DNA from 2 places in the Gordonia westfalica genome. Region 1 is predicted to be linked to the other one. Evidence: riboswitches for the same ligand, from Rfam matches in the RefSeq annotation. Region 1 holds a riboswitch; the other holds the start of a gene.
What was found. Region 1 has a riboswitch for thiamine pyrophosphate ahead of thiC (phosphomethylpyrimidine synthase ThiC). Riboswitches for the same ligand answer to the same signal wherever they lie in the genome.

Region 1 (15,098 bases):
GCGACTCGCTCGATGACCCTTGCCTCAGACGCGCTCTCGGGACTGTGGCAGGACCCGCCGACGCTACCGACCAAGTGGCTCTACGACGAGCGCGGAAGCAGACTCTTCGACGAGATCACCCGGCTTCCGGAGTACTACCCGACGCGTCGGGAGACCGCGATCCTGCGTGCACGATCCGATGAGATCGCGGCCGCCACGCAGGCGCAGGTGATGGTCGAGCTGGGTTCGGGTACCTCCACCAAGACACGCCTGTTGCTGGACGCGTTCAGCGCCGCCACGCCCGACACCGAGCGGTTCACCTATGTCCCGGTCGATGTCAGCAGCGAGATGCTCACGGCCACGGCCGATGTGCTGTCCGCCGATTATCCGGGCATCGAGGTGGTCCCCGTCGTCGCGGATTTCACCGAACCGGATCTCCGTCTCCCCGACGCCGACGGCCCCCGTCTCGCCGTGTTCCTCGGCGGGACCATCGGGAACTTCGATCCCGAGGCCCGGCGCGGGTTCTATCAGGGCCTGGCGAAAGCACTCGCGCCCGGCGACTTCTTCCTGCTCGGCACCGATCTCGTCAAGGACACCGGCCGCCTCGTGGCCGCATACGACGACAGGGACGGCGTCACAGCGGATTTCAACCGCAATCTGATCGAGGTCCTCCGGACGGGGCTCGACGCCCGCGGGCTGTACGCCGACGACTTCGAACACATCGCGCGCTGGAACCCGGGCGAACACCGCATCGAGATGTGGCTGCGTGCCCGCCGCGACATCGACGCGTACTTCGAGGCTCTGGGCCGGGCATGGCGGCTGCCGGCCGGTACCGAGATCCATACCGAGATCAGCACCAAGTTCGAGCCGGAGGCACTCCGCGACGAACTCGAATCCGCCGGATTGCAGGTGGTCACCGTCTGGACCGACCCGGCAGGCGATTTCGCGCTCACGCTGAGCCGGCGCTGACCTCCGTCGCGGTCACCCCTCGGCGAGCAGCTCGCGCACCCGCGGGATGACCTGCGTGCCGTAGAGCTCGATGCTCCGCATCTGCTCGGCATGTCCCAGGGTGCCGTGCGAGTACTTCATGTCGAAGCGACTCAGCCCGAGTGCCTTCGACGTCGACGCGATCTTGCGGGCGACCGTCTCCGGCGACCCGACGAACAGCGCACCGTCGGGTCCGGTCGATCGCTCGAACTCGATCCGCGTGGGCGGCGGCCACCCGCGTTCGCGCCCGATCCTCGCCACGTACCCGCGATAGTGCGGCCACAACTCCTCACGTGCCTGCGCGTCGGTGTCGGCGACGTGGCCCGGGCAATGGACCCCCACCGGGAGCACGTCCTTCTCCATCTCGGCGAGCGCGCGGTGATACAGGTCCACGTAGGGACGGAAACGGAGCGGGTCGCCACCGATGATGGCCAACATCAGCGGGAGTCCGTACGACGCGGCTCGCACCACCGATTCGGGGCTGCCGCCCACCGCGATCCAGGTGGGCAGCGGCGGGTTCTCGAGCCGGGGATAGACCTGCTGCGCGTGTAGCGGTCCGCGCGTCGAGCCGGACCACGTGACCGGTTCGCCGGTGCGGAGTTCGGCGAAGAGCGCGAGCTTGTCGGTGAACAGTTCCTCGTAGTCGGACAGGTCGTGTCCGAACAGGGGGAACGACTCGGTGAACGAACCGCGGCCGAGGATCACCTCGGCCCGGCCCGAGGACAGGGCGTCGACGGTCGAGAACCGTTGGAACACGCGGATGGGATCGTCCGAGCTCAACACGGTGACCGCGGAACCGAGGCGGATTCGGCTGGTGCGTGCGGCGATGGCGCCGAGCACCACCTCGGGTGCCGACACGGAGTAGTCGGCGCGGTGATGCTCACCGACACCGAGGAAGTCGACGCCGACCTCATCGGCCAGGACCGCCTGCTCGAGCACGTCCCGCAGGGTCTGCGCATCCGACCGCGGGGTGCCGTCGGGTGCAGCGGTGATGTCGCCGAAGGTGTCCAAGCCCAGCTCGAGTTCACGCGTGGCCGTTTGCGATTCCATGTCGTCTCTCTTTTGTCGGTTCGTGGCACAACTTCTCTTACGCGGCAAAAGGTGCACGCCCGCCGCCGTGCTACTACTTCTCAGGCAACTTTCGCCTGACAGAGCAGTACCGAGGGTATTGCTATGCCATGCTTCTATCCGTCAGGGGACCATTCGGGTGGTCCTTTTCTTCTAGAAAGAGGAGACCTCCATGTGGGACTCATTCTGGGATTTCATCTGGTACACCATCGTCATCTTCGCGTTCGTCGCGTACCTGATCATCCTGTGGCACATCATCACCGACCTGTTCCGTGACAAGAAGGCATCGGGCTGGCAGAAGGCCGCCTGGGTTGTCTTCCTGATCATCTTCCCTTACCTCACCGCCATCGTGTACCTGCTGGCGAAGGGCAAGGGGATGGCCGAGCGTCAGCGTGAGGCGTACACCGAGGCCAAGCAGGCCTCCGACGAGTACATCAAGTCGGTCGCGGGAACCTCTCCGACCCAGCAGATCACCGAGGCGAAGGCCCTTCTGGACTCCGGTGCCATCACCCCCGAAGAGTTCGAGCACCTCAAGTCGAAGGCACTCGGCGGAGCGGCCTGAGTCGCGATACGGTCGGTGAAACCGGCCTGACGACGACCTGGAGCCGCGGTGATCGGATACCTGTGTAAACGCATCGCGGCCTGGGCCGTCCTCGTCTTCATCGCAACCAATCTGACCTACTTCCTGGCCACTTGGTTCCTCGACCCCCGATCCAATTACGCGATCCGGCGGCCTCCGCTGCCGGAGAGCGTAGTCGACACCACGCTGTCGTCCTACAACCTCAACGACAAGACCCCGCTGGTCGAACGTTGGTGGAACTGGCTGACCGGCGTGGTGTTGCACTGGGATTGGGGGTCGACGCCGGTCGGTGAGAGCGTCAACACCGAGATCGGCTTCCGCCTGGTCTCCTCGGTGCAGCTGCTCGCCGCCGCGACGATCATCTCCACTCTGCTGGGCATCGCGCTGGGCGTCTACACCGCCCTGCGCCAGTACAGATTCGCCGACCGCGCGTGGCAGTTCATCTCGATCGCGATGATCAACCTGCCGGTGCCGGTCGTCGGCCTGGGCATCGTGCTCGCGGCCATCTCGCTCAACCAATCCCTCGGCCACAGCCTGGTCTACGTGTCCGGCGCGTCGAGCGTCGGGGTCGAGGGCTTCTTCCCGGTGCTGTTCGACCGCATCCAGCACCTCATCCTGCCGACGATCACCCTCGTCGTGATCCAGTACGCGGGACTGCATCTCCTGCAACGGTCGATGGTGCTCGACACCATCAACGCCGACTACGTCCGCACCGCGCGTGCGAAAGGGCTCACCCGAGGAGTCGCCGTGCGCCGGCACGCATTGCGCACCGCCATCATCCCGGTGGCCGTCGGCGTCGCGTTCGCGATCCCCGCGGTGTTCACCGGCGCGGTCCTCACCGAGACCATCTTCGGCTGGGAGGGGATGGGCCGGTACTTCGTCACCTCGATCAACACCAACGACGTCCACGGTGTGGTCGCGGTCGCGGCGTTCGGCGCGCTGGCGACCGCCGTCGGTGCGATCCTCGCCGACCTCGCCGTGGTCTACCTCGATCCGAGAGTGCGGGTGAGCTGATATGGCGATGATGCCGCCGGAACCGCGCGGCCCGCAGTCCGGGCACCTCGACGCCACCGCTCCGATCATGGGCGAGACCGGTGGGCTCCTCGGTGAGTCGGACACCGCGTCGGCGCCGCCGGCGAGGCGTCGTACCGGTCGGGCAGCGATCTTCGCCAAGCGCTACGCGCGCAACCGTTCCGCGCTGCTGGGCCTGGCCGTCTTCGTCCTGCTCGTCCTGTTCGCGCTCTTCGGCGGGTTGTTCACCGCCTACTCCTACACCGACACCGACTTCCTGGCGATCGGCTTCCCGCCGACGACGGAGGGCTCGGACGGCGCGCACTGGTTCGGCACCAACGACGCCGGCAACGACCTGTATGCGCAAGTGGTGCACGGACTCCAGCGCTCGCTGACGATCGCGCTGATCGTGTCGGTCGGCACGACCGCCATCGCCGCGTTCCTCGGCGGGGTCGCCGCCTACTTCGGCGGCTGGGTACAACGCGTCGTCCTCGGCGTCGTCTACCTCCTGCTCGTGGTGCCGACCTTCCTGATCCTCGCTCTGGTCTCCAACAGCACCGGCGGGGACTGGCGGTGGCTGATCGTCGTGCTCATCGCCTTCGGGTGGATGATGCTGGCGCGCGTGATCCATTCGCTGGCGATGACCGTCCGGGAACGCGATTACGTCACCGCCGCAAGGTATCTAGGCGTGTCCCCGGTGACGATCATCCTGCGGCACATTCTTCCGAACATCGCGTCGTTGCTGGTGATCAACTTCGCGCTCGGCGTGGTGGCCACCGTGCTCGCCGAAACCGGGCTTTCGTTCCTGGGATTCGGGGTGAAGATCCCCGACGTCACCCTGGGGTCTCTGCTCCAGGCGGGCGCCGGGACGCTGGCCGCATCGCCGTGGCTGTTCTGGTTCCCCGCCGCCGTGCTGGCGCTGCTGACGGTGTCGATGGCACTCATCGCCGACGGCCTGCGCGACGCCTTCGATCCGACGTCGAGTGGAGGTGCCCGCCGATGACGATCTCGTCCGATCCGGTGCTGACGGTCCGCGACCTCAGGGTGGACTTCGGCAGTGAGGCGGGGGTCGTCGACGCCGTCCGCGGACTCGACTTCGACCTGTATCCCGGACGGACCACGGCCATCGTCGGTGAATCCGGTTCGGGGAAATCGGTGTCGGCCCTGGCCGTTCTGGGGTTGCTCCCCGACACCGCGCGGGTCACCGGTTCGGTCGCACTGCGGGGCCGCGAACTGATCGGGTTGTCGGACAAGGAGATGTCCGCGGTCCGGGGTTCGGAGATCGCGATGGTCTTCCAGGACCCGATGTCGTCGTTGACCCCGGTGTTCACCGTGGGAGCGCAGATCTCCGAGGCACTGAGGGCCCATCGGTCCATCACCGCCAAGCAGGCCTGGGCACGCTCGGTCGACCTGCTCGACCTGGTCGGCATCGGTGATCCGCAGCGACGCGCCAAGGCTTTTCCGCACCAGCTGTCCGGCGGGATGAGGCAGCGCGTGATGATCGCGATGGCGATCGCCAACGACCCGTCGGTGATCATCGCCGACGAGCCGACCACCGCCCTCGACGTGACCATCCAGGCCCAGATCCTCGACGTGCTGGCCACCGCCCGCCGGGAGACCGGTGCCGCGATGCTGCTGATCACCCACGACCTGGGGGTCGTCGCCGGACACGCGGACGACGTCGCGGTCATGTACGCCGGCCGATCGGTGGAGACGGCCGACGTCGACACCCTGTTCGCCGGGCCGCGGATGCCGTACACCATCGGACTGCTGGGGGCCGTGCCGCGGGCCGACCGTCGGACCGACGCGTTGATCCCCATCCCGGGCACGCCCCCGGTCCTCATCGACGTGCTCGACCAGTGCCAGTTCGCGCCCCGGTGTCCCGTCGCGATCGACGACTGCCGTCGGGGCGAACCGGCGCTGGCGGACGTGACCGACGACCATCGGGCGGCGTGCGTCCGGGTCGGTGAGATCGACGCCGGTGGCGAGATCGCCGGTGAGCCGGTGTTCGGCGTGCCCGAGGTGCCGACCTCGCCCGTTGCCACCGTCGCCCGAGAGGAACGACCGCCCGTTCTCGACGTGGAGGACATGACGAAGGCATTCCCGCTGACCAGCGGATTCCTCAAGCGCCGAGTCGGTTCCGTGCGCGCGGTCAACGGGATCAGCTTCGACATCCGGCGCGGCGAATCGATGGCCCTCGTGGGCGAGTCGGGCAGTGGGAAGTCGACGACCCTGCTCGAGATCATGGACTTCGCGCAACCGGCCGGCGTCGTGCGGATCGGCGGGGTCGATCCGGCATCGGTACGCGCGCGTGAGGCCCGCGCGCTGCGCCAGAAGGTCTCGATCGTCTTCCAGGATCCGTCGGATGCCCTGGACCCGAGGTTCACCGCCTTCGACATCATTGCGGAACCGCTTCGGGCGTTGGGGGTCTCGAAGCCGGAGACGGAGGAGAAGGTCGCCGGTCTTATGCGACGGGTCGGACTAGATCCCGTGCACGCCGACCGGTTTCCCGGCGCCTTCTCCGGCGGGCAACGTCAGCGACTCGCGATCGCGCGGGCTCTCGCCACCGATCCCGACCTGATCATCCTCGACGAACCGCTGTCGGCCCTCGACGTCTCGGTGCAGGCGGACATCGTCAACCTGATCCGTCGACTGCAGGCCGACGGCGACATCGCGTACCTCGTTGTCGCCCACGATCTCTCCGTGGTCCGGCATCTCGCCGACCGCGTCGCGGTGATGTACCTGGGGGAGATCGTGGAGTCCGGGCCCACCGAGTCGGTGTTCGCCGACCCGGCGCACCCCTACACTCGCGCGCTGCTCTCGGCGGTGCCGGTTCCCGACCCGCGCGTCGAACGCGAACGGCAGCGGATCGTCCTGCACGGCGAACAACCCAGCGCGACAGACGAGATCGTCGGGTGCGGTTTCACCAGCCGTTGTCCGTTGCACGCGCGGCTCGACGACGAACGCCGTGAGCGTTGCCGGACGGTGATCCCCCGACTCCGGCCGGTCACGGCGGATCATCGTGCGGCATGCCATTTCCTGGAGGAGGACCGGTGATCCGCTGGTGGAGGCTGATCGCGGCGATCGCGATGACCGTCGCGTGCGTGAGCGGCTGCGGTGCGGCAGTGGACACCGGTGCGGTGAAGACCGAGGGTGCCTCGCTCAATCTGCAGCCCCGGGAGAACCTGAGGGACGGCGGAAGTCTCACGACGGCCATCACCGAGGTGTCGCCGCAGTGGAACACCTTCCACGCCGACGCCACTCTCTACACGCTGGCCCTGTGGCGCTGGTACAACCCGGTTCTCGCCTACTTCTCACCCGAAGGCGAGTACTCGCCCAACCCGGACTTCCTGACCGATGTCCGCACCGAGACCGTCGATCAGAAGACGGTGGTCACCTACACCCTGAATCCGAGGGCGTACTTCAACGACGGCACACCGATCGACTACCGCGCCTTCGTCGAGACGTGGCGCACCAGCAGAGGCGTCGACGACCGCTACATCGCCAGTTCCACCGACGGCTACAACCAGATCGCCTCGATCACCCGCGGCGTCGACGACCGCCAGGCGGTCGTGCGGTTCGACGGCGTGTACGCCTGGCCCGACGGGCTGTTCAACGTCGTGCTCCATCCGAAGGCAACCGCCCCCGACGTCTACAACAAAGGCTATGTGAGACAACCACACCCGGAATGGGGGGCGGGGCCGTACACGATCGGCTCGTACGACGCCGACAACGGCACCGTGGTCTTCGAACGAAACCCCAAGTGGTGGGGGAGACCGGGCAAGCTCGACCGCCGAGTCTTCCGGCAGATGGAGTCGCAGGCGGCGCTGAACGCCTTCCAGAACGGCGAGATCGACGCGACCGGGGTGGCGGCCAAGGACGCCCGTGCGCGGGTCCTCACGATGAACGGGATCGACATCAGGACCGCCGCCTCACCACAGCAGGCGCTGCTCGTCCTGAACCTCGATGCGCCGATCCTCTCCGACCGGACCGTCCGGCAGGCGGTGTTCACCGCGATCGACCGGGAGACGCTCGCGCGCATCAGGTTCACCGGGCTCAACTACACCGAGGAGCTCCCCGGATCGTTGTCGCTGTATCCCTTCCAGCCGGGGTACGAGGACAACCTGGCGGGCGTGGTGTCCTACGACCCCGCCAAGGCTGCCGAGCTGCTCGAGGGCGCCGGGTGGCGCGCGGGGGACGACGGTGTGCGCAGCAAGGACGGCAAACGGCTGTCGCTGGTCCTGCCCAACGTCGGCGACGACACAACCTCGCTCAACCTGTCACGTGCGCTGCAGGCGATCCTGGGCAAGGTGGGCATCGATCTGGTTGTGCAGCAACGCCCCTCGGCGGACTTCTCGGCAGTCATCGTCAACAAGGAATTCGACCTGTTCATGATGGGGTTCTCCTCGAGCGACCCGTTCGGCATGGCCTACTTCTGCCAAGTGTGGTGCAGCGACTCGCAATTCAACCCGGCCGGCGCCGGATCGCCGGAACTCGACGCCCGGATCGAGGCGATGGCGCGGATCGGCGACCCGATGGCGCAGATCGCGGCCGGGAACCGGATCGAGCGAGATGCGTTCGCGCAGTTCTCCAACCTTCCCCTGTTCAACGGCCCCGCGATGGTCGCGGTGAAAGAGGATCTCGCCAACTACGGTGCCGGGCAGTTCTACGTCGGGCCGATCGAGGACATCGGCTGGGAGAAGTGAGGTCCTGATCCGGACATGATGGTGATACGGTCAGCTCGTTGCGACATCGGTGTCGCTCCCTGCGCTTCCAGGTGACTTCGTCATCTGAATCATCGCGGAGAGGCCTGACTTCTCAGACCACGTCCGGATGGGGTGCTGCACAGCCGGATCGCCATGCGATCGGAGCTGCCGCGCGGACCGCAGAAAGGGTGAGACGTCAATGACCGAGAAGGACGAGAAGAACCTCCAGCAGGTACTGGACAAGATCGCGAGTATGGACGAGCCGAGGCGAGGCGTGATGCGTCGAGTGCACGAGGTCATCGTCGCCGCCGCTCCCGAACTCAAACCGCGGATCTGGTACGGGATGCCCGCATACGCCAAGTCCGCGAGCACTCCGGCGCTGATCTCGTTGCGAAACGATGAGCTGATGAACCTGAGTCTCACGGAGAAGGCGGCCATCGAGCCGGCCGGTGGCCGCGACGGTCTCCTCTCGCCGTCCGCGTGGTACCTCGAGGACCTCGACGAGGCCACGGAAGCACGTATCGGCGAGATCGTTCGAGCGGCGGTGCGGTGATGCCGCCGACGTGCGCCGGCCGGATTCGGTCGGCTGCGCGTCAGTAAGGGCCGCTCACCCGCCACAGCGGGTTCACCGGGCCGTGGCCGGCGCCGAGCGGGTAGGCGGCGGCCAGGCCGCGGGTGACCCATTCCTTCGCGAACGCGACGGCGTCCGGCACCGGGAAACCGTGTGCCAGCGCGGAGGTGATCGCCGCGGCGAGCGTGTCGCCGGCGCCGTGGTCGTGGGCGGTGTCGATCCGGCGGTGGGTGAGTTCGACGAACTCCGCGCCGTCGTAGAGCAGGTCGGGTGAGTGGTCGCAGGAGCGCAGGTGCCCACCCTTGACCAGCGCCCACGCGGGTCCGAGATCGAACAGCGCCTTCGCCGCGTCGCGCTGGGAATCGACATCCACGACGTCGATCCCGGTGATGAGCCGCACCTCGTCGAGGTTCGGCGTCACCAGCGTGGCGAGCGGGAAGAGGTTGTCGCGCAGCGTGTCCAGTGCCGAGTCGGCCAGCAGCTGGTTCCCGTGCATCGACGCACAGACCGGGTCGACGACCAGCGGTGAAGAACCGTCGCGACCGATGCCGCTCTCGGCGCACTGGGCGACGACGGCGTCGATGATCTCCGCCGAGGCCAGCATGCCGGTCTTGGCGGCCCCGATGCCGATGTCGTCGGCGACCGTGCGGATCTGGGCGGCGACTGTCTCCGGTTCGATCTCCTGGAAACCGCTGACGCCCAGCGAGTTCTGGACGGTCACCGCGGTGACCGCGACGCAGGCATGCAGGCCGAGCAGCGCGAACGTCCGCATGTCGGCCTGGATACCGGCGCCGCCACCGGAATCCGATCCGGCGATGGTCAGGACGCGGACCGGCGTCGAACCCGGCGTCGCGACGGGCAGCAACTCGAAGCCGGTCACGCAGAGCCTCCTGCGCTGCTCTCGAGGGGCAGGTAGACGCGGTTGCCGGCCTCGGCGAACTCGGCCGATTTCGCGGCCATCCCCTCGGCGATCTTCCGGTCGATGTCCTCGGCGGTCACCAGGTTGTTCTCCTCCGCGTAGGCGCGTACGTCGGCGGAGATCCGCATCGAGCAGAACTTGGGACCGCACATCGAGCAGAAGTGGGCGGTCTTCGCCGGCTCAGCGGGCAGGGTCTCGTCGTGGTACTCGCGGGCGGTGTCCGGGTCGAGGGCGAGGTTGAACTGGTCGATCCACCGGAACTCGAAGCGGGCCTTGCTCAATGCGTCGTCCCGTTCCTGTGCGCGGGGATGTTGCTTCGCGAGGTCCGCGGCGTGGGCGGCGATCTTGTACGTGATGACGCCGACCTTCACGTCGTCGCGGTCGGGCAGCCCCAGGTGCTCCTTGGGCGTCACGTAACAGAGCATGGCCGTTCCCGCCTGGGCGATCATCGCCGCACCGATCGCGGAGGTGATGTGGTCGTAGGCGGGTGCGATGTCGGTGGCCAGCGGGCCCAGCGTGTAGAAGGGCGCTTCTTCGCAGAGCTCTTCCTCGAGACGCACGTTCTCGGCGATCTTGTGCATCGGGACGTGCCCGGGACCCTCGATCATCACCTGCACGCCATGGGATTTGGCGATGGTCGTGAGTTCGCCGAGGGTGCGCAGTTCGGCGAACTGGGCCTCGTCGTTGGCGTCGGCGATGGACCCCGGTCGCAGACCGTCACCGAGCGAGAAGGTGATGTCGTACCGCGCGAAGATCTCGCACAGATCGTCGAAGTGGGTGTACAGGAACGATTCCCGGTGGTGTGCCAGACACCAGGCGGCCATGATCGACCCGCCCCGCGAGACGATGCCGGTGACGCGACGGGCCGTCAGCGGTACATACCGGAGCAGCACTCCGGCGTGCACCGTCATGTAGTCGACGCCCTGTTCGGCCTGCTCGATCACCGTGTCGCGGTAGATCTCCCACGTCAGGGCGACCGGATCGCCGTTCACCTTCTCGAGTGCCTGATAGATCGGCACGGTGCCGACCGGAACAGGGGAGTTGCGCAGAATCCACTCCCGCGTCGTGTGGATGTCGGCGCCTGTCGACAGGTCCATGATGGTGTCCGCGCCCCATCGGGTGGCCCACACCATCTTCTCGACCTCGTCGGCGATCGAGCTGCGCACCGCCGAATTCCCGATGTTCGCATTGACTTTCACCGCGAACCTCTTGCCGATGATCATCGGTTCCGACTCGGGGTGACGATGATTCGCCGGTATCACCGCGCGACCGATGGCCACTTCGGAGCGGACCAGTTCGGCGTCGACGCCCTCGCGTGCCGCGATGTACCGCATCTCGTCGGTGATGATCCCGGCGCGGGCCCAGGCGAGTTGCGTGCTCGCGCCGTCGACCGGAGCCGGGCGGTTCCACTCCTCGCGGATCGGCGACAACCCGCGCTCGACGTCGATGACGGCCTCGGTGTCGGTGTACGGCCCCGAGGTGTCGTAGACGTCGAGGTGTTCGCCGTTGGTGAGGTGGATTCGACGCTGCGGGACGCGCAGGTGATCGACGGTGAGGTAGTGCTTCGAACTTCCCTCGATCGGTCCGGTGGTCAGACCTGAAGTCGTGGGTGCGGTGGATAGACGTGTGCCCATGATGGTTCTCCCTACGCCGGCATTACCCGGACAGGTTCGAGCGGTCGGCGACCGCCCGTCGCCATCTCAGCCCTCGGTCATCGTGAGAGCCCCCGCGGTGTGTAGTTGTGTTGCGTCCGCCACCATACAACGTCTCGAGGCTCAGGACCTCGCGCCGGGGATCCGCTCCAGGACTCAACGGTTACGGATCCGTAATGTAGGCTGTGACCCTAGTCACATGGGTCCTTGTCACAGAGGTCTGGCGTCGAGAAGCGGCGCATGCCGGTGACCTCACATGACGACCACGCGAGGAGGTGTAGGTGCTACGCAAGAACCGGCATCGACCGCCGCAGTCGGCGAGATCCATCCTGCAGCAGATCGCTCAGGTGGTTCACAATCCCGACCGCGACCGGTTCGAACTCTGGGTCGCGGGGATCTCGTCGGCGTACTCGGATATTCGATGGAGACCATCGACGGCCAGACCACCATCACCGTCCTGCACACCGTGCTCTACGACGAATACAGCGGCCACGGGCTCGCGACGCGTCTCACCCGGACGGTCATCCACTTCGCTCGTGAACGGAACGCGCGGCTCCGGCCGGTGTGTTCGTTCACCAAGAGCTACCTCGACCACCACCCGGGGATCGTGACGCTCGCGCCGGTGTGATTTCGACAGGCTCAATCAGCGGTGGAAGGGGCTCAACCAGCGGGGGAGTCCAGCAGCGTCGTACGCAGGACCTTCTTGTCGATCTTGCCGACGGCGGTGACGGGCAGGGTCCGCACCACGCGGACCGTGTCGGGGAGCTTGAACGACGCCAGGCCGCGGTCGGCGAGGAATGTGCGCAGCGTGGCCAGCTCGAGTGGCTGGGCCGGCGGATGGTCGTGCGAGAGTACGACCGCGGCGCAGATCTTCTCGCCCAGTGCGTCGTCGGGCAGTCCGACGACGGCGACCTGCCGCACCGATGGGTGTGCGAGCAGGTTCTCCTCGACGTCGTCGGCGGCGACGTTCTCGCCGGCCCGGACGATGGTGTCCTTGATGCGTCCGGTCACCGCGAGGTGCCCGGACGCCAGGCGGGTCACCTTGTCACCCGAGCGGTAGAAACCGTCGGGGGTGAAGGACTTCTCGTTGTGGGCCTGGGCCCGGTAGTAGCCGCGGATCGTGTACGGACCGCGTACCAGCAGTTCGCCTTCTTCGCCGTCGGGGACGTCGGCGCCCTGGTCGTCGACGACGCGGACCTCGTCGAACTCCGACATCGGTGAGCCCTGCACCTCGTGGACGAGGTCGCGCGGTTCGTCGGTCCGGGTGTAGCAGACGAGTCCCTCGGCCATGCCGAACACCTGCTGGACCACGTCGCCGAGCGCCTCGTCGAGGGCGACGGCATCGGGATGGGCGAGTTTGGCGCCGCCGACCTGCAGGAGTCGCAGCGAGCTGATGTCCGCGGGCTCCCATTCGGTGGCCGCGCACCACAGCTGCGCGAGGGCGGGGACCAGGGCGGTCACCGTGACGCGGTGGCGTTCGATGAGATCGAAGGTGTTGTCGGGGCTCGGATTGTCGGCCAGGACGACGTGGCCGCCGACGCCAAAGACGCCGAGGATGCCCGGGCAGCACAGCGGGAAGTTGTGTGCCGCGGGCAGTGCGACGAGGTAGGTGTCCTCGGCGGTCAGATTCGCGACATCGGCCGAGAGTCGGGCGTTGAGGTCGTAGTCGTCGTGGGTGCGCGCGATCAGCTTCGGCAGGCCGGTGGTGCCGCCGGAGACCAGGAACAGTGCCGGGATTCCGGCGTCCGGCGAGGCCGGGAGGTCTACCGCCGCCGGGTCGGCATCCGGGGCGACGGCGAACGGCCCGGGATCGCCGGAGATGAAGACGTGCTCGACCTGGGGGACGCGCGCCTGCAGCTCGGTGGCGAGATCCCGGAAGTCGAAGCCTCGCCGCCCGTCTTCGCCGATATAGGCCACGGCTCCGGCACCGGCTGCCAGGTGGGCGATCTCGGTGATCCGGTGGGCGGGCAGGGTCATCACCGGCGCGACGCCCGCGCGCAGCAGGCCGAGCAGGTTCACCACGAACTCGAGCGAGTTGTTCTGCTGCAGGACGACCCGCTGGCCGGGGCGGAGTCCGGCATCGACGAATCCTGCCGCCCGCCGGAGCGATGCGGTGCGCAATTCGGAGTAGCTGAGCGTGAGCGGCCCGTCGGTCGACGCATCGGTGACGGCCGGGGCGTCCGGGGTGCGGTCGGCGCTGGCGCCGAAGCCCGCAAACAGCGGGAGACCGCGGAACAGTCCCGCGTCCCGGTAGCGGTCCGCCTGGGCGTCGGCGTACGGGGTGAAACCGTCGAGCAGGTCGGTCGCGTGGTCCAGATGCGTCGGCATGGGACCCATTCAAACACAGGCAGGATAGGGTAACCTTACCGGTCGGTCGGGTTGTGTGATGCGCGCCATCGACCGCGAGGAATTGTTTGCTTAGGCTGTCCTAATATCCCTAGGATCACTGGTGCTGCCGCCCACGACCGGAGGACAAGGACATGTCGCTGACGACCGATTCGCCGACCTCGAAGCTCAATGCTGCGGCGCTCGGCCTCGAGGGGTTCGAGCGCCTGATCACTCCGGCGACGCCGTTCAGCGAGGCTGTGGCTGCCGAGATCACGGCAGCGTGGGCGGGCTCGGGAGAGTTCGGCGACCACGTCGTCTACGAGCGCAATCGGCGCTGGACCTTCGCGGCGGGAGTCCGCGCGCGAGTCGTGGTCACGCGCGGCGAGATCATCGTCGACGACCGGGGGAGTCGGACGGTCGCCGCGTGGCACGGTGACCCCGCGGATGCCCTGGCCGCGGCGACGGCGTCGCTGTCGATCGACGACTGGCGCCTCTACGGCTGGGTCGGCTTCGACTTCTGCGCGCCCTACCACGGCATTTTCGACCGTGTTCCCGACGACACGGTGCTCGCGCACCTGATCGTCCCGGAGTTCGAGGCCTTCGTCGGCGCGGACGGTGTGGACACCGGCACCGCCGATCCCGAACGTGCGCGCCTCCTCCTCGAGATCGCTTCCACGGCAGGCGCTCCCGGTGAATCACGTCCCGTCGATGTGCGAGTCGACACCGAGGACTACCGCAGTCGTGTCGCCACCGCCGTCGGCGAGATCGCCGCGGGTCGCTATCAGAAGGTCATTCTCTCCCGCGCGGTCGACATCCCGTTCCCGGTCGACATCGCCGCCACCTACGCCCGGGGGCGAGCCGACAACACCCCGGCCCGTTCGTTTCTGCTGTCGCTCGGCGATCTCGCGGCCGCCGGGTTCAGTCCCGAGCTCGTGGTCGCGGTTCACGACGACCGGACCGTGGTCACCGAACCCCTCGCCGGTACAAGGGCGTTCGGGATCTCTGCCGATCACGACGCGGCCGCCCGTGCCGAACTCCTCGCCGACGCCAAAGAAGTCGCCGAGCATGCGATGTCGGTGCGCGCCTGCTACGACGAGATCGCCTCGATCTCGGCCGCGGAGACGACCGCGGTCAGCGCGTTCATGGAGGTACGTGAGCGCGGCAGCGTCCAGCACCTGGCCTCGACGGTGAAAGGCACCCTCGCCGACGATGAGAGTCCCTGGCGTGCACTCGAAGTCGTATTCCCGTCGATCACCGCCTCGGGAGTCCCCAAGTCCGCGGCCGTCGAGGCCATCGA
Region 2 (15,098 bases), 1.1 Mb from region 1:
CGGTCAGGACCCACGCCGACACCTTCTGGATCTTCGATGCATTCCCCGACGAGGCCGCTCGCGACGCCCACGCCAACGGCGCCATCGTCGCAGCCCTGATGGCCAACCAGCACCTCCTGGGCGCAGCACCCGAGATCCTGGCGGCCGACGTCCTCGCGTCCAAGCTCCCGTAGTCCGCCAACGCACGAGACGATCGCGCCCCGCCGAGCCGTCGCCAGGTCGCGACGCAACGCAATGCCACGCTGCGTTGCCGAGCGGTGCGAGGCCTATCGGCACACGGACAGGATGCCGGCCGCGAGCGCTCAGCCGGCGAGGGGTCCGTCGCAGAGGAGAGCGACGTCGGTGTCGGGCAGAGCCGTGAGGCCAGCGCATCGCGCGACCACCAGAACCGAACCGCCCCTGCCCTGCGTTTCCGCAGGTCAGGGGCTGTTCGCCGGAGCCGCCTGTCGGAATCGAACCGACGACCTAATCACGTCGGCTTTGCGTCTATCGCTTGATGCGCCCACTGGGCGAACGAGCCGCTGACCTGCGCAAACGCCGAGCGTGGGGGACGCCGCCATCCGGCGGTGACCGACGACGACCGACCAGTACCGACCGTTTCACCGGAGCTTGCGGCGGCGTCGAAGCCGAGCAAGCTCCATTCCTTTGGCTCACCGCGCCCTCCTCCTCGCCGGTCCCGTCGTCGTCGAAGACGATTCAGCCATACCTCTCACTGATTCGGCGGATCGCCCTGGCAGGTCGCGCGTGTCTCACTTACGGTGGAGGAATCCGATGATCGGCTCGTCGGGTCTGCAAGGAGGCGTGGTGCGCGGAGACGGCGACGGCTGGGTGACCGATCCCGACGGTTCACGGTATTGGGGTGTTCACGGCGCGGCGGGTCTGTTGCTCCGGGCGCCGTTGGCCGACGGCGCGACAGGCGTTCTGCTCCAGCATCGCGCCGCGTGGTCCCATCAGGGCGGTACCTGGGCGCTGCCCGGCGGCGCCCGGGACTCGCATGAGGGGGCCATCGACACCGCGATCCGCGAGGCCGAGGAGGAAGCCGGCATCAGCGGCGACGAACTGCGGGTCCTCGCCGCGGTCGTCACCCACGAAGCACCCGGCGGATGGACCTACACGACGGTCATCGCCGAGACCGACGAGCCGGTGCAGACGGTGGCCAACTTCGAGTCGACGGAACTGCGCTGGGTCTCCGAACAGCACGTCGACCAGCTTCCGCTGCATCCGGCATTCGGCCTGGCCTGGCCGACGTTGCGCGAGCGGATCGCGGCACTCGACCCGCAGGCGTAACGTCGCACCTCATCCTGCGGCGGGTCCGAGTAGCCGGTTCGCGCCGGAGATCAGTGCCGCGATGTTCGCCTCGTCGCCGGTGCTGCCCTCGCCGAAGGCCCACGCCTGCCTGCCGTTGTTCTCGCACAGCAGGAACGTGGCGATCGCGCCGTCGACCTCACGCTGGTGCAGCCGCAGGATCTGAACGGGCGCGCCGAGGTCGTACAGGATCGAGGTCATCGCGCCGAGAGGCCCGGCGGCGACCGCGCTGCACGACATGATGCGGTCGGCGATCGCGATGGTCGCCCGGCATTCGACGAGGTCCTGCCGGGCCGGTGCGACGGACCACGATCCGAGCCGGATGGCACCGCCGGCGGCGTACTCGTCGGTGAATCGTTGCCACGTCATCCCATGGTCTCCTCCCGCATGCCCGCGGGCAGCGGACGGCCGAAGTGTTCGGCTATGGGATCAGCCGACGGCGCGGTCGTGTGCCCGTGTCGTGAGAAGGATGGATGAGGCAGATGAAGAAGATGCATCTCGAAAGCCGATTTCGGTCGAAGAACGGATGACCGACAAGAAGAGCGCAACCGACCCGCAGCGGGGGGTCGGTCAGAATCAGACCCCGCTGCGGCGGGTTACGAGCGCTCGATCGATGCACATCATGGTCGGTCCAGCCTAGACCTCTGTGTGCGGAGCGGCAAATGGATTCCGCCCCTGGAAAACGCCCCTGGAAAACGCCCTCCACAGGTTCACCGACGACGATATATATGCGCGGCGCGGTACCGGCCCAGCGGGTGGTTGCGGGGGCGGTTCCAGTCGCCCGGCCCTACAACCGGCCGAGGAGGTCGGTGGCCGCGGCGGCCGGATCGTCGGCGGCGGTGATCGCGCGGACCACGACGATGCGGCGAGCGCCTGCGGCGGTCACCTCCGGCGCTCTCGGGGCGTCGATGCCGCCGATGGCGAACCACGGCTTGTCCGGAACCCCGGGAGCGGACATCGCGGCGGCGGTCGTCGTCACCAGGTCCAGTCCGGCGGCGGTACGCCCCGGCTTGGTGGGGGTGGTCCAGCACGGGCCGACGCAGAAGTAGTCGACGTCGGGGTCCGCGGCCGCGGCGGCCGCCTGCTCGGGGTCGTGTGTGGACACACCGATGACCGTGTCGGGGCCGACGACCCGGCGAGCGAGGCGCGGCGGCAGGTCGCCCTGTCCGACGTGGAGGACATCGGCACCCGAGAGCGCGGCGATGTCGGCGCGGTCGTTGACCGCGAGCAATGCGCCGTGCGCGTCGACGACGCTCCGTAGCGCGGTGAGGATCTCGAGCTCCTCGCGGGCCTCGAGGGTGCCGAACTGCTTCTCCCCGGCGGACCCCTTGTCCCGGAGCTGCACGATGTCGACGCCGCCGGCGAGAGCCGCGCCGACGAATTCGAGCAGGTCGCCGCGCTCGCGTCGTGCGTCGGTGCACAGGTAGAGCCTGGCGGTGTCCAGGCGGCGGCGCGATTCGGAGGCACTTGTCACGGCGACCAGGCTAGCCCCGCGCGCAATGGCCGGGCGTAGGGTGGACCGCGAGAACACACGGGAGCCCGGGCAGGCGGGCTGAGAGTGCGGGCCCCTCCGCTGACCGTCGAACCTGATCCGGGTCATTCCGGCGAAGGAAGGTGATCTGGCGTGAGCCATGTTTCGAAGCAGCCCGACCGAGCGCTGACCGTCGTCGGCGGTGGCGTCATCGGGCTGACCTGTGCGCTCGTCGCTGCCGATGCCGGCTGGCAGGTCCTGGTCGTCGACGCCGGTCACGACGGGCGGGCGTCGTGGGTGGCGGGCGGCATGCTCGGTTCGCTCGGCGAGGGTCATCCGGGCGAGGAGGCCGCGCTGGCCGCGTCGGTGGAGTCGGTGCGGCGCTGGCCGGGGCTGGTGAAACGGCTCGATGATCCTGCGATCGTGACGGCCACCGATTCCCTGTTCGTCGCCGCTTCGGCCGCCGACGCCGAGTACCTCCGTCACCTCGCGGACTTCGTCTGGGCCAACCAGCCGAGGACCGACGCGACGCTCAGCACGGTCACCGGTCGCGAGATCCGTTCTCTGGAGCCGTCGTTGAGTTCGCGGCTGGTCGGTGGTTACCGGGCGGTCGGGGAGTGGTCGATCGACAACAGGCGCCTGCTGGGCACCTTGCGCCGTGCCGGGGCCGCTGCCGGGGTGCGGTACACCGATGCCCGGGCGCGCGGCCTGGCCGATGTCCACGAACTCGCCGGCCTGCGCGATCAGATCCTTCTCGCTGCCGGGCTCGGCACCGCCGAACTGCTTCCCGACGTGCCGCTGCATGCGGCGAAGGGAGAGATCCTGCGACTGCGGCGCACGCGGTGGTCGGTACCGACCCCGGGGCACGTGGTCCGTGCCCGCCTCCATGGCCGAGCCGTGTATCTGGTGCCGCGGGAGGACGGGATCGTGGTCGGCGCAACGCAATACGAGGCCGGCGATTTCGGTGACCGCATTCCGCAGGCGGGTGGGGTCGCGGATCTGCTCGCCGACGCTATCGAGGTCATGCCGGGTCTGCGCACCTACGAACTCATCGAAGCGGGTGCCGGACTCCGCCCGTGCACCGCTGACGGATTGCCGATCGTGAAACGGGTCGACGACCGCACGCTGGTCGCGACCGGGCACGGCCGCAACGGCATCGTTCTCGCCCCGGGCACCGCGGACAGGGTGCTGGGGATTCTGGAAGGAGTATCGGAGTGACCATCACCGTGAACGGAGAGAACCTCGACATCGGCGACGACGTGTCGGTGCGAGATGTCGTCGCGCGGCTCGGCCTGCCCGACCGGGGGATCGCGGTGGCCGTCGACGGCGCGGTCGTCCCGCGTGGACGCTGGTCGGAGCACACGATGGCCGCCGGCGCCGTCGTCGAGATCGTGACGGCGGTGCAGGGTGGCTGAGTCCCTGGTTGTCGACGTCGCCGACGGTTCCGAGACGGACCCGCTCCGGATCGCCGGGCGCGAGTTCTCCTCCCGCCTCATCACCGGGACCGGTGGCGCGACGAACCTCGCGACACTGGAGCGTGCCCTGGTCGCGTCGGGCACCGAACTGACGACCGTTGCGGTGCGTCGCGTCGACGCCGCTTCCGGGACAGGGGTGTTCGACCTGCTGCGTCGGCTCGGCATCGCGGTCCTGCCCAACACCGCCGGATGCCACACCACCGCCGAGGCGGTCCTCACCGCGCAGCTGGCCCGCGAGGCGTTCGACACCGACTGGGTGAAGCTCGAGGTGGTGGCCGACGAACGCACGCTGATGCCGGATGCCGTCGAACTCGTCGACGCCGCAGCCGCATTGGTGGCCGACGGCTTCGTGGTGCTCGCCTACACCAACGACGATCCGGTGCTCGCCGCGCGACTCGCCGATCTCGGTGTCGCCGCGGTGATGCCGCTCGGTTCGCCGATCGGCACGGGACTCGGAATCCTCAACCCGCACAACATCGAGATGATCGTCGACCACTGCTCCACCGCATTCGACGATCCGCTCCCGGTGATCCTCGACGCCGGCATCGGCACCGCCAGCGACGCGGCCCATGCCATGGAACTCGGTTGCGACGGAGTGCTTCTCGCGACCGCGGTCACGCGTGCGGAGAACCCCGAACGGATGGCGTCGGCGATGCGGCATGCGGTGATCGCCGGCCGGCTCGCCGCGCGGGCGGGTCGAATCCCCAAACGGTTCTGGGCGCAGGCGTCGTCGCCGATGCCCGATCACACCTGATCGACACCGGCGTCTCGAACTGCTCCCTGAGGAGCGTCCGGAGCTTGCGAAGGCGGCAACCCACTGCTCCCTGAGGAGCGTCCGGAGCTTGCGAAGGCGGCAACCCACTGCTCCCTGAGGAGCGTCCGGAGCTTGCGAAGGACGCGTCTCGAAGGGCTGTCGGCGACTATGGTCGAGTCGTGTTGCGGGTAACGAATCTGACCAAGGACTTCGGGAGTCAGCGAGCGGTCGACGACCTCACGTTCGAGGTCGGGCCGGGACGGGTCACCGGCTTTCTGGGACCCAACGGCGCAGGCAAGTCGACGACGATGCGCATGATGCTGGGTCTCGATCGCCCCACCTCGGGGACCGCGACCATCGGTGGCGTGCAGTATCGCGACCTCGACCATCCGCTGCGACAGGTGGGCGCATTGCTCGATGCGCACTGGGTCCACCCCAATCGCAGTGCGCGTTCTCATCTGCGTTGGCTGGCGGCGAGCAACCGCATCCCGGTGTCCCGGGTGGACGAGGTGCTCGAGACCGTCGGGCTGGCCTCGGTGGCCCGCAAACGGGCCGGCGGATTCTCGCTCGGCATGTCGCAGCGGCTCGGACTCGCGGGCGCGTTGCTGGGTGACCCGCACACCCTGCTGTTCGACGAACCGGTCAACGGCCTCGATCCCGAGGGCATCGTCTGGATACGCGGATTCATGCGGCAGTTGGCCGCGGAAGGTCGCACCGTGCTCGTCTCCAGCCACCTGCTGACCGAGATGTCGCTCACCGCAGACCATCTCGTGGTGATCGGCCGCGGGCGCCTGATCGCGGACTGTTCGGTCAGCGAGTTCACCGGACGAGCCCGCCAGTCGGTGCGGGTCCGCGGGCCCGAGCTCGAGAAGTTGCACGCCGCGCTGGTGGAGGCCGGTCTCGCGCCGGCGCCCGGTGCGCCCGACGCCGACGGGCGGCCGGTGATGCGGGTGCCCGACACGACGACCGACCGGGTCGGTGACATCGCCGCGGCGGCCGGCGTGACGCTGCACGAGCTCGCCGCCGAATCGGCCTCGCTGGAGGAGGTGTTCATGTCGATGACCGCACACGCCGTCGACTATCACGGAGGCGACGGTTTCCTACCCGTCGGACCCGGTCCGAGCGCCTCGGAAGGGGGTCGGCGATGATCGGGCCCGCCCTCGCTGCCGTCGACGCCGAACGCATCAAACTGACCAGCACCCGGACCCCGTACTGGTGCCTGGCGATGGTGGTCGTGTTCGGTGTGGGTGTTGCCGTGCTGCTCGGTTGGCTGCTGTCCGGTGGTTACGCCGATCGTGCGTCGGTCGACACGCGGACGATCGACTACCTGGTCGGCGTGAATCAATTTGGCGTCGCGATCTTCGCGATCATGGCCGTCCTGGGTATCACCACCGAGTACCGGTTCGGCACCATCCGCTCCTCCTTCGCGGCGGTTCCCCGCCGGCCGCTGGTGATCATCGCGAAGACCGTGGTGTTCGGCGGGCTCACCTTCGTGGTGGCCGCGATCGTGAGTCTGGTCGGGGTGGGCCTGGGTCAGGCGCTCACCGGCAACGGCATCGCGCTCGGGGGACCGGACACCGTACGACAGCTCTGGGGCACGCCGGTTTTCGCGACCCTGTGTGCGTTGATCGGGCTGTCGGTGGGTGCTCTCGTCCGGCATTCCGCCGGGGCGGTGGCGATCGTGCTGGGCTGGATGTTCGCGTTCGAACGCATCCTCTCGGTGCTCCCGCGCATCGGAGAGGACATCACGCCGTTCCTGCCGTTCCTCAACGGCTGGAACTTCTTGTCCGGTGGGTCCGACACCTTTCACTGGAATGCGTACGGCTCGTTGGGATACTTCGCAGTGGTAACCGTAATCCTGCTGGCGGTCGCGATTTTCGTCACCAGTGCCCGGGATGCGTAGTTCGCGGACTCGGGGGAAAGACCCGTCCTCCATATGGACGGCAGGAATGTGACATTGCGAGTCTTGATGCCACATCTATGATCGTTCGGGCAGCCCGCGGAGCGTCGGTGCGGACTAAAATTTCCTGTCATGTCCACCAATTGGCCGCTGGTCGAGCGTGAGCGTGAGTTCCGCACGATCCTCGCTGCGCTCAGCGGCAAGACGAACGGATGCGGCGTCGTGCTCACCGGTGATTCGGGGGTGGGCAAGACGACCCTGGCGCGGCACGTCACCGCCGAACTGCCGACCGGCGTGCGCTGGGTCGCCGGTACCGAGTCGGCGCGGTCGATTCCGCTCGGCGTCTTCGCCCATCTCGTCGGTCCGGCGACGTCGAGCGATCCGGTTACCTACCTGGCGGCGGCCCGCGAATCGCTGCTGTCCGACGGCGATGTCGTCATCGGCGTCGACGACGCGCACCTGCTCGACGAGTTGTCCGCGACGCTGCTGCACCAGCTCGCCATCGATCGTGCGGTGCACATCGTGGCGACCGTCCGCAGCGGCGAAACGGTACCGGATGCCGTGACGTCGTTGTGGAAGGACAACCATCTCACACGTATCACGTTGTCCCCGTTCACCAAACAGCAGAGCGTCGAACTGATCGAATCGGTTCTCGGCGGGCAGCTCGAGGAACATTCGGCGTCTCAGATGTGGGAGGCGTCCGGCGGCAACGCACTGTTCCTGAGACACCTCGTGGACGGCGCCCGACAGGCGAACACACTGCGGCAGGTCAACGGGGTCTGGCAACTGCGCGGCCGCGCGGCGATCACCTCCGAACTCGCCTCGCTGCTCGAGGGGCGGATCGAACAACTCGACGCCTCGGTCCTCAACGCCCTCAAGTATCTGAGTCTGTGCGAACCGCTCGACATAGACGTACTGGCCGAACTCGCCGGCGAGGAGGCGGTGGAGGAGGCCGAGATCGCCGGCCTCGTCCGGATCACGCGTGACGGCCGCACCCTGAATGTCGCCTTCCACCACCCGTTGTTCGGCGAGGTGATCCGCCGCCGACTCGGTCTCGTCTCGTCGCGGAGGTTGCGCGGCAACCTCGTGGAAGCGCTGAAGTCGCGTCCGACCAGCACACCCGCCCAGCGGATCCGGCTCGCCGACCTCGCCATCGAGAGCGACGTCGAGATCGACCTGGCACTGGTCAGCAGTGCGGCACACGATGCGCTCGAGCTCGCGCAGACCTCGCTGGGGGAGCGTTTCGCGCGGGCGGCGCTCGAGGAGGGGGCCGGACTCGAGGTGGCCGAGCTCCTCGCACGTGCACGGATGTGGCAGGGCCACCCGGACGAGGCCGAGGAGATCCTGTCTCGTTTCTCCCCGGACGATCTCGACGAGGGGCAGCTCCTGCTGTGGGGCTGCCTGTTCATCGGCAATGCGTTCTGGGCACTCGGCGATGCGGACCGGGCCGATGAACTCCTGCACATGCTGCGGGAGAGGGTCACCGCGCCCCACCTCGTTCCGGTGGTTTCCGCGACCGCGTCGGCGTGCGCGCTGTTCGAGAATCGTATCGGTGACGCGATCTCGCTGTCGGACAGCGTCTTCGCCGAGAAATGGCAGCTTCCGTGGGCGATCGAATGGGCTGTGTTCGGCGGCGGGCTCGCCCGAGCTGTCGCGGGGCGCGGCGACGAGGTCCGGAAGCTGGCAGCACATTGTCGCGAGGTCGAGGTCGACGGCCTGCTCCGCTTCCCGACCGGGTTCGGCGAGATTCTCGCACTCACGCTGACGGGACGGCTCGACGACGCGGATACGGCCACCAGACGGTTCGTGACCGCTGCGCAGACCGCGCAGTACCTGGGCTGGGCGCTGTCGGAGATCCTCGTCGCCGCAGTGGAACTCTCGCGCGGGGCATGCGCGTCGGTGACCCGGCGGATGGAGCAGACGCTCGCGATCCTGGACAGCGGCAAGTTCTCCGAGTCGTGGAACTTCCCCGCGCACATCTTCCTGATCCAGGCGCTGAGTGCGCTCGGTCAGGCCGACCGTGCCGCCGAGGTCCTCGAGAAGGCCCGCGCGCGGTACGGCAAGCACGTGGCGGTCTTCGGTCCGATGCTCGCCATCGCCGAGGCCTGGCAGTCGGCGGCCACCGGAACCATCACTCCGGCCGTCGCGCTGCTCCACCGGACCGCCTCGGAGGCACGGGAATCAGGGCAACTCGCGATCGAGGCGGAGGCCCTGCACTCCGCGGCCCGGTTCGGTGACACCACCGCGGCCGACCGTCTCGCCGAACTCGCGGGACTCGTCGACGGTCCGTTGGCCCCGCTCTACGCGCGGCACGCCGGTGCGCTCGCCGCCGGCGACGCCGTCGAACTCGACTTGTGCTCAGCCGATTTCGAGGCACTGGGGGTGCGGCTGTCGGCGGCCGACGCCGCGGCACAGGCGAGTGTCCTGCACGATTCGGCGGGCAGCCGGTCGGCGACCGTGGCCTCGGCGGCGGTGGCCAATCGCCTCGCCTCGGAATGCGGCGGTTTGCGCACGCCCGCGTTGATCGCTGCGGCACAACCGCTCCCGCTGACCTCCCGCGAGCGGGAGATCGCCAATCTCGTCGCAGCAGGACTGTCCAACAAGGAGATCGCGCAGCGACTCACGGTCTCGGTGCGCACCGTCGAGGGCCACATCTATCGTGCGTCCACCAAGCTGGACGTCACCGATCGTGAGGGAATCGCCAAGCTGCTGCTCAAGGACGGTGATCGCGATCCAGACAGGCGATCACCTCATCGTCGTCGACCTGACTGAAGTCCTCGTAGGAGAGTCCGACCGCCTCGAAGGGTTCGGGCGTGGTGAGTACGACGACCTCGTCGACGCCGCGATCGATGAGACGTCCGATGCAATCCGACGGTGCCGTCGGAACGGCCACGATCAGTCGCGACGCACCGGCCGCATCCACCGCGTCGATGGCCACCGCCATCGTGGAGCCGGTGGCGAGTCCGTCGTCGACGAGCACCACGACCCGGTCGTCGATCTCGATGCGTGGCCGGCCGCCGCGATACATCGCCTCGCGGTCGTGCAGGATGCGGCGTTCGCGGCCGGCGACCGCGTCGAACTCGGCACGCGAGACCCCGAGCCGGCGGGGAATGTCGTCGTTGACCACCAGATGGCCGGCGGTGAGGGCGCCCATCGCGAACTCCGGATGCCCGGGTGCGCCGATCTTGCGCACGACGAGGGCGTCGAGATCGCCACCCGTCGCATCGGCGACCTCGCGTGCCACGGGCACACCGCCGCGGGCCAGGCCGATCACCACCGGCTTCGCCGTGCGGGTGTCGGGTCGGGCCCGCAGCACCTCGGCCACCCGCGTGCCCAGGGCGCGCCCCGCCGCCACCCGGTCGGAGAAGACGCGCCCGGACATGTCATGGCCTCAGATGCGCACCGCGGGGCCGACCTTGAGCGCGAAGCTCGGCAGGTCGGCCAGCCCGAGGCTGGCCTCGTAGGTGCGGTCGTAGCCGGTGGAGCTGATGCGCCAGCCGTCCTCGGTCCGGCGGTAGGTGTCGTCGTAGAAGGCGGCGCCGATCAGCATGAACGAGAACTCGGCGACGATCACCCGGTCCTGCAGATACCAGCGACCGCGGGCGGTGTCGCCGGAGATCTCGATCTCGGGGTGGGTGACACGATGTTCGGTGATGACCGCCGGACCGACGTTGGCCTCCATGTACCCGACGAGCTCGTCCCGGTTCCCGAAGGACAGGCTCTCGCCGTAGTTGCCGGTCGCGTCCTCGGTGAGCGTCGAAGCGAAGGTCGTCCAGTCCTTGGTGTCCAGTGCCCTCAGGTACCGGTACTTGAGGTTCTCGATCTCGCGGACGTCCCCGGTGCTGTTGCTCATTTGCGCCTCGTTCCGGGCAGGACGCCGGCGTCGAGCACGGCCTTGACGATCGGGCGGGTCCGCTCGAGCAACTCGGTGGTCCCGGCCCACAGGGATTCACCCGCGGCGTCGGTGGTCGCCTCGATGTCGTCGTACACCGCGGCACCCTGCGCCGTGAGCCGATGGCCGTCGTCGACCCGTTCGGCCAGGCCGGCCTCGACCAGACGGTCGACGCTGTCCTCCCAATCCTGTTCGGAGTAGCCGCGCGTGAGGAGCACGACGCGCTTGCCCATGACCCGGCGCTTGACCGTCGGATCGGGGAGCTGGGCCTCGTGAAAGACGGCCGCGTCGAAACCGTTCAGCCCGTGGAGGACGAGGGCCGCGATGTGGTTGTCGCCCCGCCATTCCCGCAGTACCGCGGTCGCCTGCCACAGCCGTAGGCGTGGTGTGTCGGGGATCGGCGCCGACGCCCACGCGGCCGCCAGCGGACGACCGCCGAGTGGCAGGCCGGCGGCGAGTTCGGTGTATTCCGAGGCGAGTTCGTCGAGAAGGGCGTCGTCGGCGGAGTCGCCGAGGATCTCACGCAGCGAGTCGTCGAGCATCGCGTGACGGCGTTCGTGGATGCGGTCGAGCCCGGCGCCGACCGCGGCGCTCCAGGACTTGGCGATCAGGTCGGGGTTGAAGTTGTAGAAGGTGGCGGCGACGACCGATGGGGCACAGGGGCCGAAGGGTGCTCCGCGAGCCCCGACGTAGAAGCCGTGGCCGTCGAGACCGGTGTCCTCCTGTGCCCGGCCGAGCCCCGGGTTGAAGTAGGCGAGAACGTGGAACGGTTCGAGGGTCTCGTAGGCGAGGCGGGCGTGCGACTCCGTCGCGGTGGGCGTCATCAACCCACTTTCTCCACCGGTGGAACAGGTGTCAACCACCTGTCGGGGACGACCCGGCGATCAGGTGTGCCGCGAGTCCCGACTCCCGACTGGACGATCGTCGGAGTCGGTGTCGCCCACATCCGGTTCGGCGATGTCGGTGCGTGTTTCGGGTCCGAAGTCCTCGCGGCGGAGATCTTCTTCGAACGCCTCGGCTTCGAACTCGTCCTCGGGTTCCTCGCGTCCGCGGCGCCAGCCGCCCTTCATCGGCGGTGCCTCGCCGAGGTGGTCGGGATCGACCGAGCCGTACCAGGCCACCAGCACCGCGCCGATGACCGCGCCGACGAATCCGAGGATGGCCAGCCAGCCGAGTCCCGGCTTGGCCGTGTCCTCGAGGAACACGACACCGACGAGGCTCGGTCCGGCGGTCTCGCCGACCACCAGCACGGCGGTCACCCCGTTGACCGCGCCCAGTTGCAGGGCGACGGTCTGGACGTAGAAGCCGACCGCGCCTGCCGCGGCGATGGTCCAGGCCGCCGGGTCGGTCAGGAGGGCTACGGGATCGAACGGTGCGACGCCGTCGAGAATGCGGACGGCGATGGCGATGATGCCGAACAGCAGACCGGCCGCGGCGCCGCCGACGATGGCGCCCGCTGCCGAACCGAGGTTGTAGACGCCGACGAGCGCGAAGGCACACAGCGCGAGGGTGGCGAGGAACAGGCCCCAGTGGAAGCCGACCTCTTCGCCGCCGCCGGTGTGGTGCGACGACGAGACGCCGAGTAGGCACAGCGACATCACGACGAGCCAGATGGCGACCCATTCGCGGGTGTGCAGGGCGATGTTGAGGATGATCGTCCCGAGGAGAGCCGTGACGACGAGGTTCGCCGAGACGATGGTCTGCGACAGGAAGAGCGGGAGGAACCGCGCGGCCAAGGCCCCGCCGGCGAATCCGAAGACGACCATCGTGGTGCCGAGAATGAAGGCGGGGTCGACGAAGGTGGACATCGTCGAGGAGATGGTGGGTGCGCCGGTCTCGGTGGTGATGCCCTTGCCCTCTGCGGCGGCGGTCTCGGCCACGCGGCGAGCGCCGAGCGCGCGGAGGACCGTCGACATCCCGTAGGCGACGGCGGCAAGGCATGCGGCGATGACGCCGACCACGAACAGTTGCATGCCTCCTCCAACCCGGCCCGGATCATCCCGTTTCGGGGACGTCCCGGTCCGCAGTGCCGCCCCCACCACCCACACATCGCATTCACGACCGCTACAACACCGATCGAGCGCAAACTAACAGGACGAACCGACAGACCGGTACCGAATATTCCCTCGGTGTCCGATTTCATTCAACACCGCGCGGGCACCGATGACGCGCATCCGGGTCCCCCGGTACCCCTAGACTCTGTCGGGTGGACAGCGCCGGACGAGCACATGTACTGATCACCTTCGGTCGGTCGTTCCTCTCTTTGGAACTCGCACGACTCATGGCGGCGGGTGGTCACCGGGTGACGACCGTCGATTCGATACCCGTCGCGATCAGCAGATTCTCCAATGGGGTCAGCGGATTCCACCGTGTTCCGCCGCCGAAGTTCGAACCGCTCGAATACTGTCGTGCACTTGCACGCATCGTCGAGGAGAACGACGTCGACATGGTGATCCCGGTCCATGAGGAGACCGACATCATCGCGATGCTCGCGGAATTGTTCCCGCCGAGATGCCGGCTCTTCCTCTCCGATTTCGACATCGAGAACCGGCTGCACCACAAGTACGAATTCCAGGAACTGCTCGTCGAACTCGGAATCCCGACGCGCAAATTCGCGCGGGTCGCCGGACCCGAGGACGCCGGATCACTGGATTTCGACAAGCCCTTCGCACTCAAACGGAGTTACTCACGCGGCTCGCAGAAGGTGCACAAAGTGCAGCCGGGAGATCCGCTGACCTGGCTCGAGCACGACGAGCAGAACCCGTGGGTCGCCCAGGAATGGATCTCCGGCGACAAATACTGCACCTATTCGGTGTGTCACGAGGGCCGGATCTACGCGCACGCCACCTACCCGGTCGACTACGCCATCGACGGCAGCTCGTGCCTCAACTTCCGGTCGGTCGACCACCCGCGCATCCAGGCGTGGGTCGCCGACATCGTCGAGCGGGTCAACTTCACCGGGCAGATCGGTTTCGACTTCATCGAGGACGGGCCGGACAAGGACCTGTTCTGCATCGAGTGCAATCCCCGCGCGACGAGCGGGATCATGATGTTCTCGCCGGGCGACGGCGTGGACCGCGCCTTCCTCGGCACCTCCGATCCCGACACCGAGATCATCGCTCCCGCACCCGATGTCGACCGGATGATCGGTCTGGGGATGATGCTCTACGGCTGGCGCGCGCCGTCCCGCAACGGCAGGTCCTTCCGCCAGTTCGTCCGCGACTTCCGCGGGGCGTCGGATGTGATCACCCGGCCCGGCGACCAGAAGCCCGCGGTGATGCTGCCCTTCGCCTATGCGGGCATCCTCCGCAGCTGTGTGAAGTACCGCGTCGGCCTGGCCGAGGGGTTCATGCACGACCACGAGTGGGACGGCCTGCGCATCAGCCTCTGAGTGCGGTGCTCGGGCGGTCCGACCCGGGTGTCCCCCAGAAGTGGGACACGATCTCCCGCGCCGTCGGCGTAGACTCGAAACCTAGCACCACCTGCGGCGATGGGTCACGTGAGCAGGTCATGGTGCGGGGGAAATGTGCTCGAGGGGGCTCATCATGAACACGTCCAAGATCGCTCGTCGTCTGACCGTCGGAGCCGCGACGATCGCCGCCGCAGGTGCACTCGGGACCGCCGGTGCGCCGATGGCACCGGCAGCGCCCGCGACCGCGCCGCCGGTTCAGGCGCAACCGGTGGTGGGGTCCGTGGCGTTGTGCTTCGGTGTCCCGCTGGGGTCGCTGTCGTTCAGCATCTGCATCTGACGACACGACAACTCACGCCCGGGACCGTTGGTGTCCGGGGCGGGACAATTACGTGCCGCTGACGCGGGGAAGCCCTGCTCGGACAGTCGTACCGCACGTACGATTCTCCGATGACGTCGACGACGCCCGAAGTCGAAACGGGCACGGCACCGGCCCGCGCACGTGCGATTCTCGTCGCGTTGATCCTCGTGGCCGGCGTGGCCAACATCAACCTCGCGGTCGCCAACGTAGCCCTGCCCGACATCGGCAAGGACCTCGACGCCAGCTCGACGCAGCTGAACCTGATCGCCGTCGGTTACTCGCTGGGCCTCGCCGCATCGGTGCTGTACTTCGGTGCGCTGGGAGACCGTCACGGCCGCAAACGAATGCTCGTCTTCGGTATGGCCCTGACGATCCCGGCGTCGCTGGTGGCCGGCTTCGCACCCAACTTCGAAGTCCTCTTCGGTGCCCGCCTGGTCGGCGGCATCGCTGCCGGCCTGGCCTTCCCGACGACCCTCGCGGTGATCACCGCGCTGTGGTCGGGGCCCAGGCGCACCCGGGCGATCGCCGCCT

Region 2: it holds a riboswitch for thiamine pyrophosphate, as region 1 does, so the genes downstream of both, thiO (glycine oxidase ThiO) here and thiC (phosphomethylpyrimidine synthase ThiC) in region 1, are expected to answer to the same signal.

What each region holds. Positions count from the first base shown of each region.
Region 1 covers NZ_FNLM01000034.1:3,354,298-3,369,395, reverse strand. Annotated here, with positions in the region: gene egtB (ergothioneine biosynthesis protein EgtB) at 1-16, shown strand, start outside; gene egtD (L-histidine N(alpha)-methyltransferase) at 13-948, shown strand; gene BLU62_RS20875 (LLM class flavin-dependent oxidoreductase) at 961-2,016, opposite strand; gene BLU62_RS20870 (SHOCT domain-containing protein) at 2,207-2,596, shown strand; gene BLU62_RS20865 (ABC transporter permease) at 2,645-3,628, shown strand; gene BLU62_RS20860 (ABC transporter permease) at 3,630-4,628, shown strand; gene BLU62_RS20855 (ABC transporter ATP-binding protein) at 4,625-6,682, shown strand; gene BLU62_RS20850 (ABC transporter family substrate-binding protein) at 6,715-8,331, shown strand; gene BLU62_RS20845 (DUF1801 domain-containing protein) at 8,531-8,884, shown strand; gene thiD (bifunctional hydroxymethylpyrimidine kinase/phosphomethylpyrimidine kinase) at 8,925-9,782, opposite strand; gene thiC (phosphomethylpyrimidine synthase ThiC) at 9,779-11,455, opposite strand; TPP riboswitch at 11,447-11,561, opposite strand; partial or broken gene BLU62_RS20830 (GNAT family N-acetyltransferase) at 11,755-12,101, shown strand; gene BLU62_RS20825 ((2,3-dihydroxybenzoyl)adenylate synthase) at 12,134-13,801, opposite strand; gene BLU62_RS20820 (salicylate synthase) at 13,954-15,098, shown strand, end outside.
Region 2 covers NZ_FNLM01000034.1:4,448,728-4,463,825, forward strand. Annotated here, with positions in the region: gene BLU62_RS25840 (putative quinol monooxygenase) at 1-173, shown strand, start outside; gene BLU62_RS25845 (NUDIX hydrolase) at 805-1,287, shown strand; gene BLU62_RS25850 (hypothetical protein) at 1,297-1,674, opposite strand; gene thiE (thiamine phosphate synthase) at 2,093-2,779, opposite strand; TPP riboswitch at 2,827-2,936, shown strand; gene thiO (glycine oxidase ThiO) at 2,930-3,994, shown strand; gene thiS (sulfur carrier protein ThiS) at 3,991-4,191, shown strand; gene thiG (thiazole synthase) at 4,184-5,005, shown strand; gene BLU62_RS25875 (ABC transporter ATP-binding protein) at 5,185-6,153, shown strand; gene BLU62_RS25880 (ABC transporter permease) at 6,150-6,908, shown strand; gene BLU62_RS25885 (LuxR C-terminal-related transcriptional regulator) at 7,038-9,677, shown strand; gene BLU62_RS25890 (phosphoribosyltransferase) at 9,619-10,287, opposite strand; gene BLU62_RS25895 (nuclear transport factor 2 family protein) at 10,297-10,758, opposite strand; gene BLU62_RS25900 (SCO6745 family protein) at 10,755-11,621, opposite strand; gene BLU62_RS25905 (hypothetical protein) at 11,682-12,770, opposite strand; gene BLU62_RS25910 (ATP-grasp domain-containing protein) at 13,004-14,188, shown strand; gene BLU62_RS25915 (hypothetical protein) at 14,343-14,546, shown strand; gene BLU62_RS25920 (MFS transporter) at 14,657-15,098, shown strand, end outside.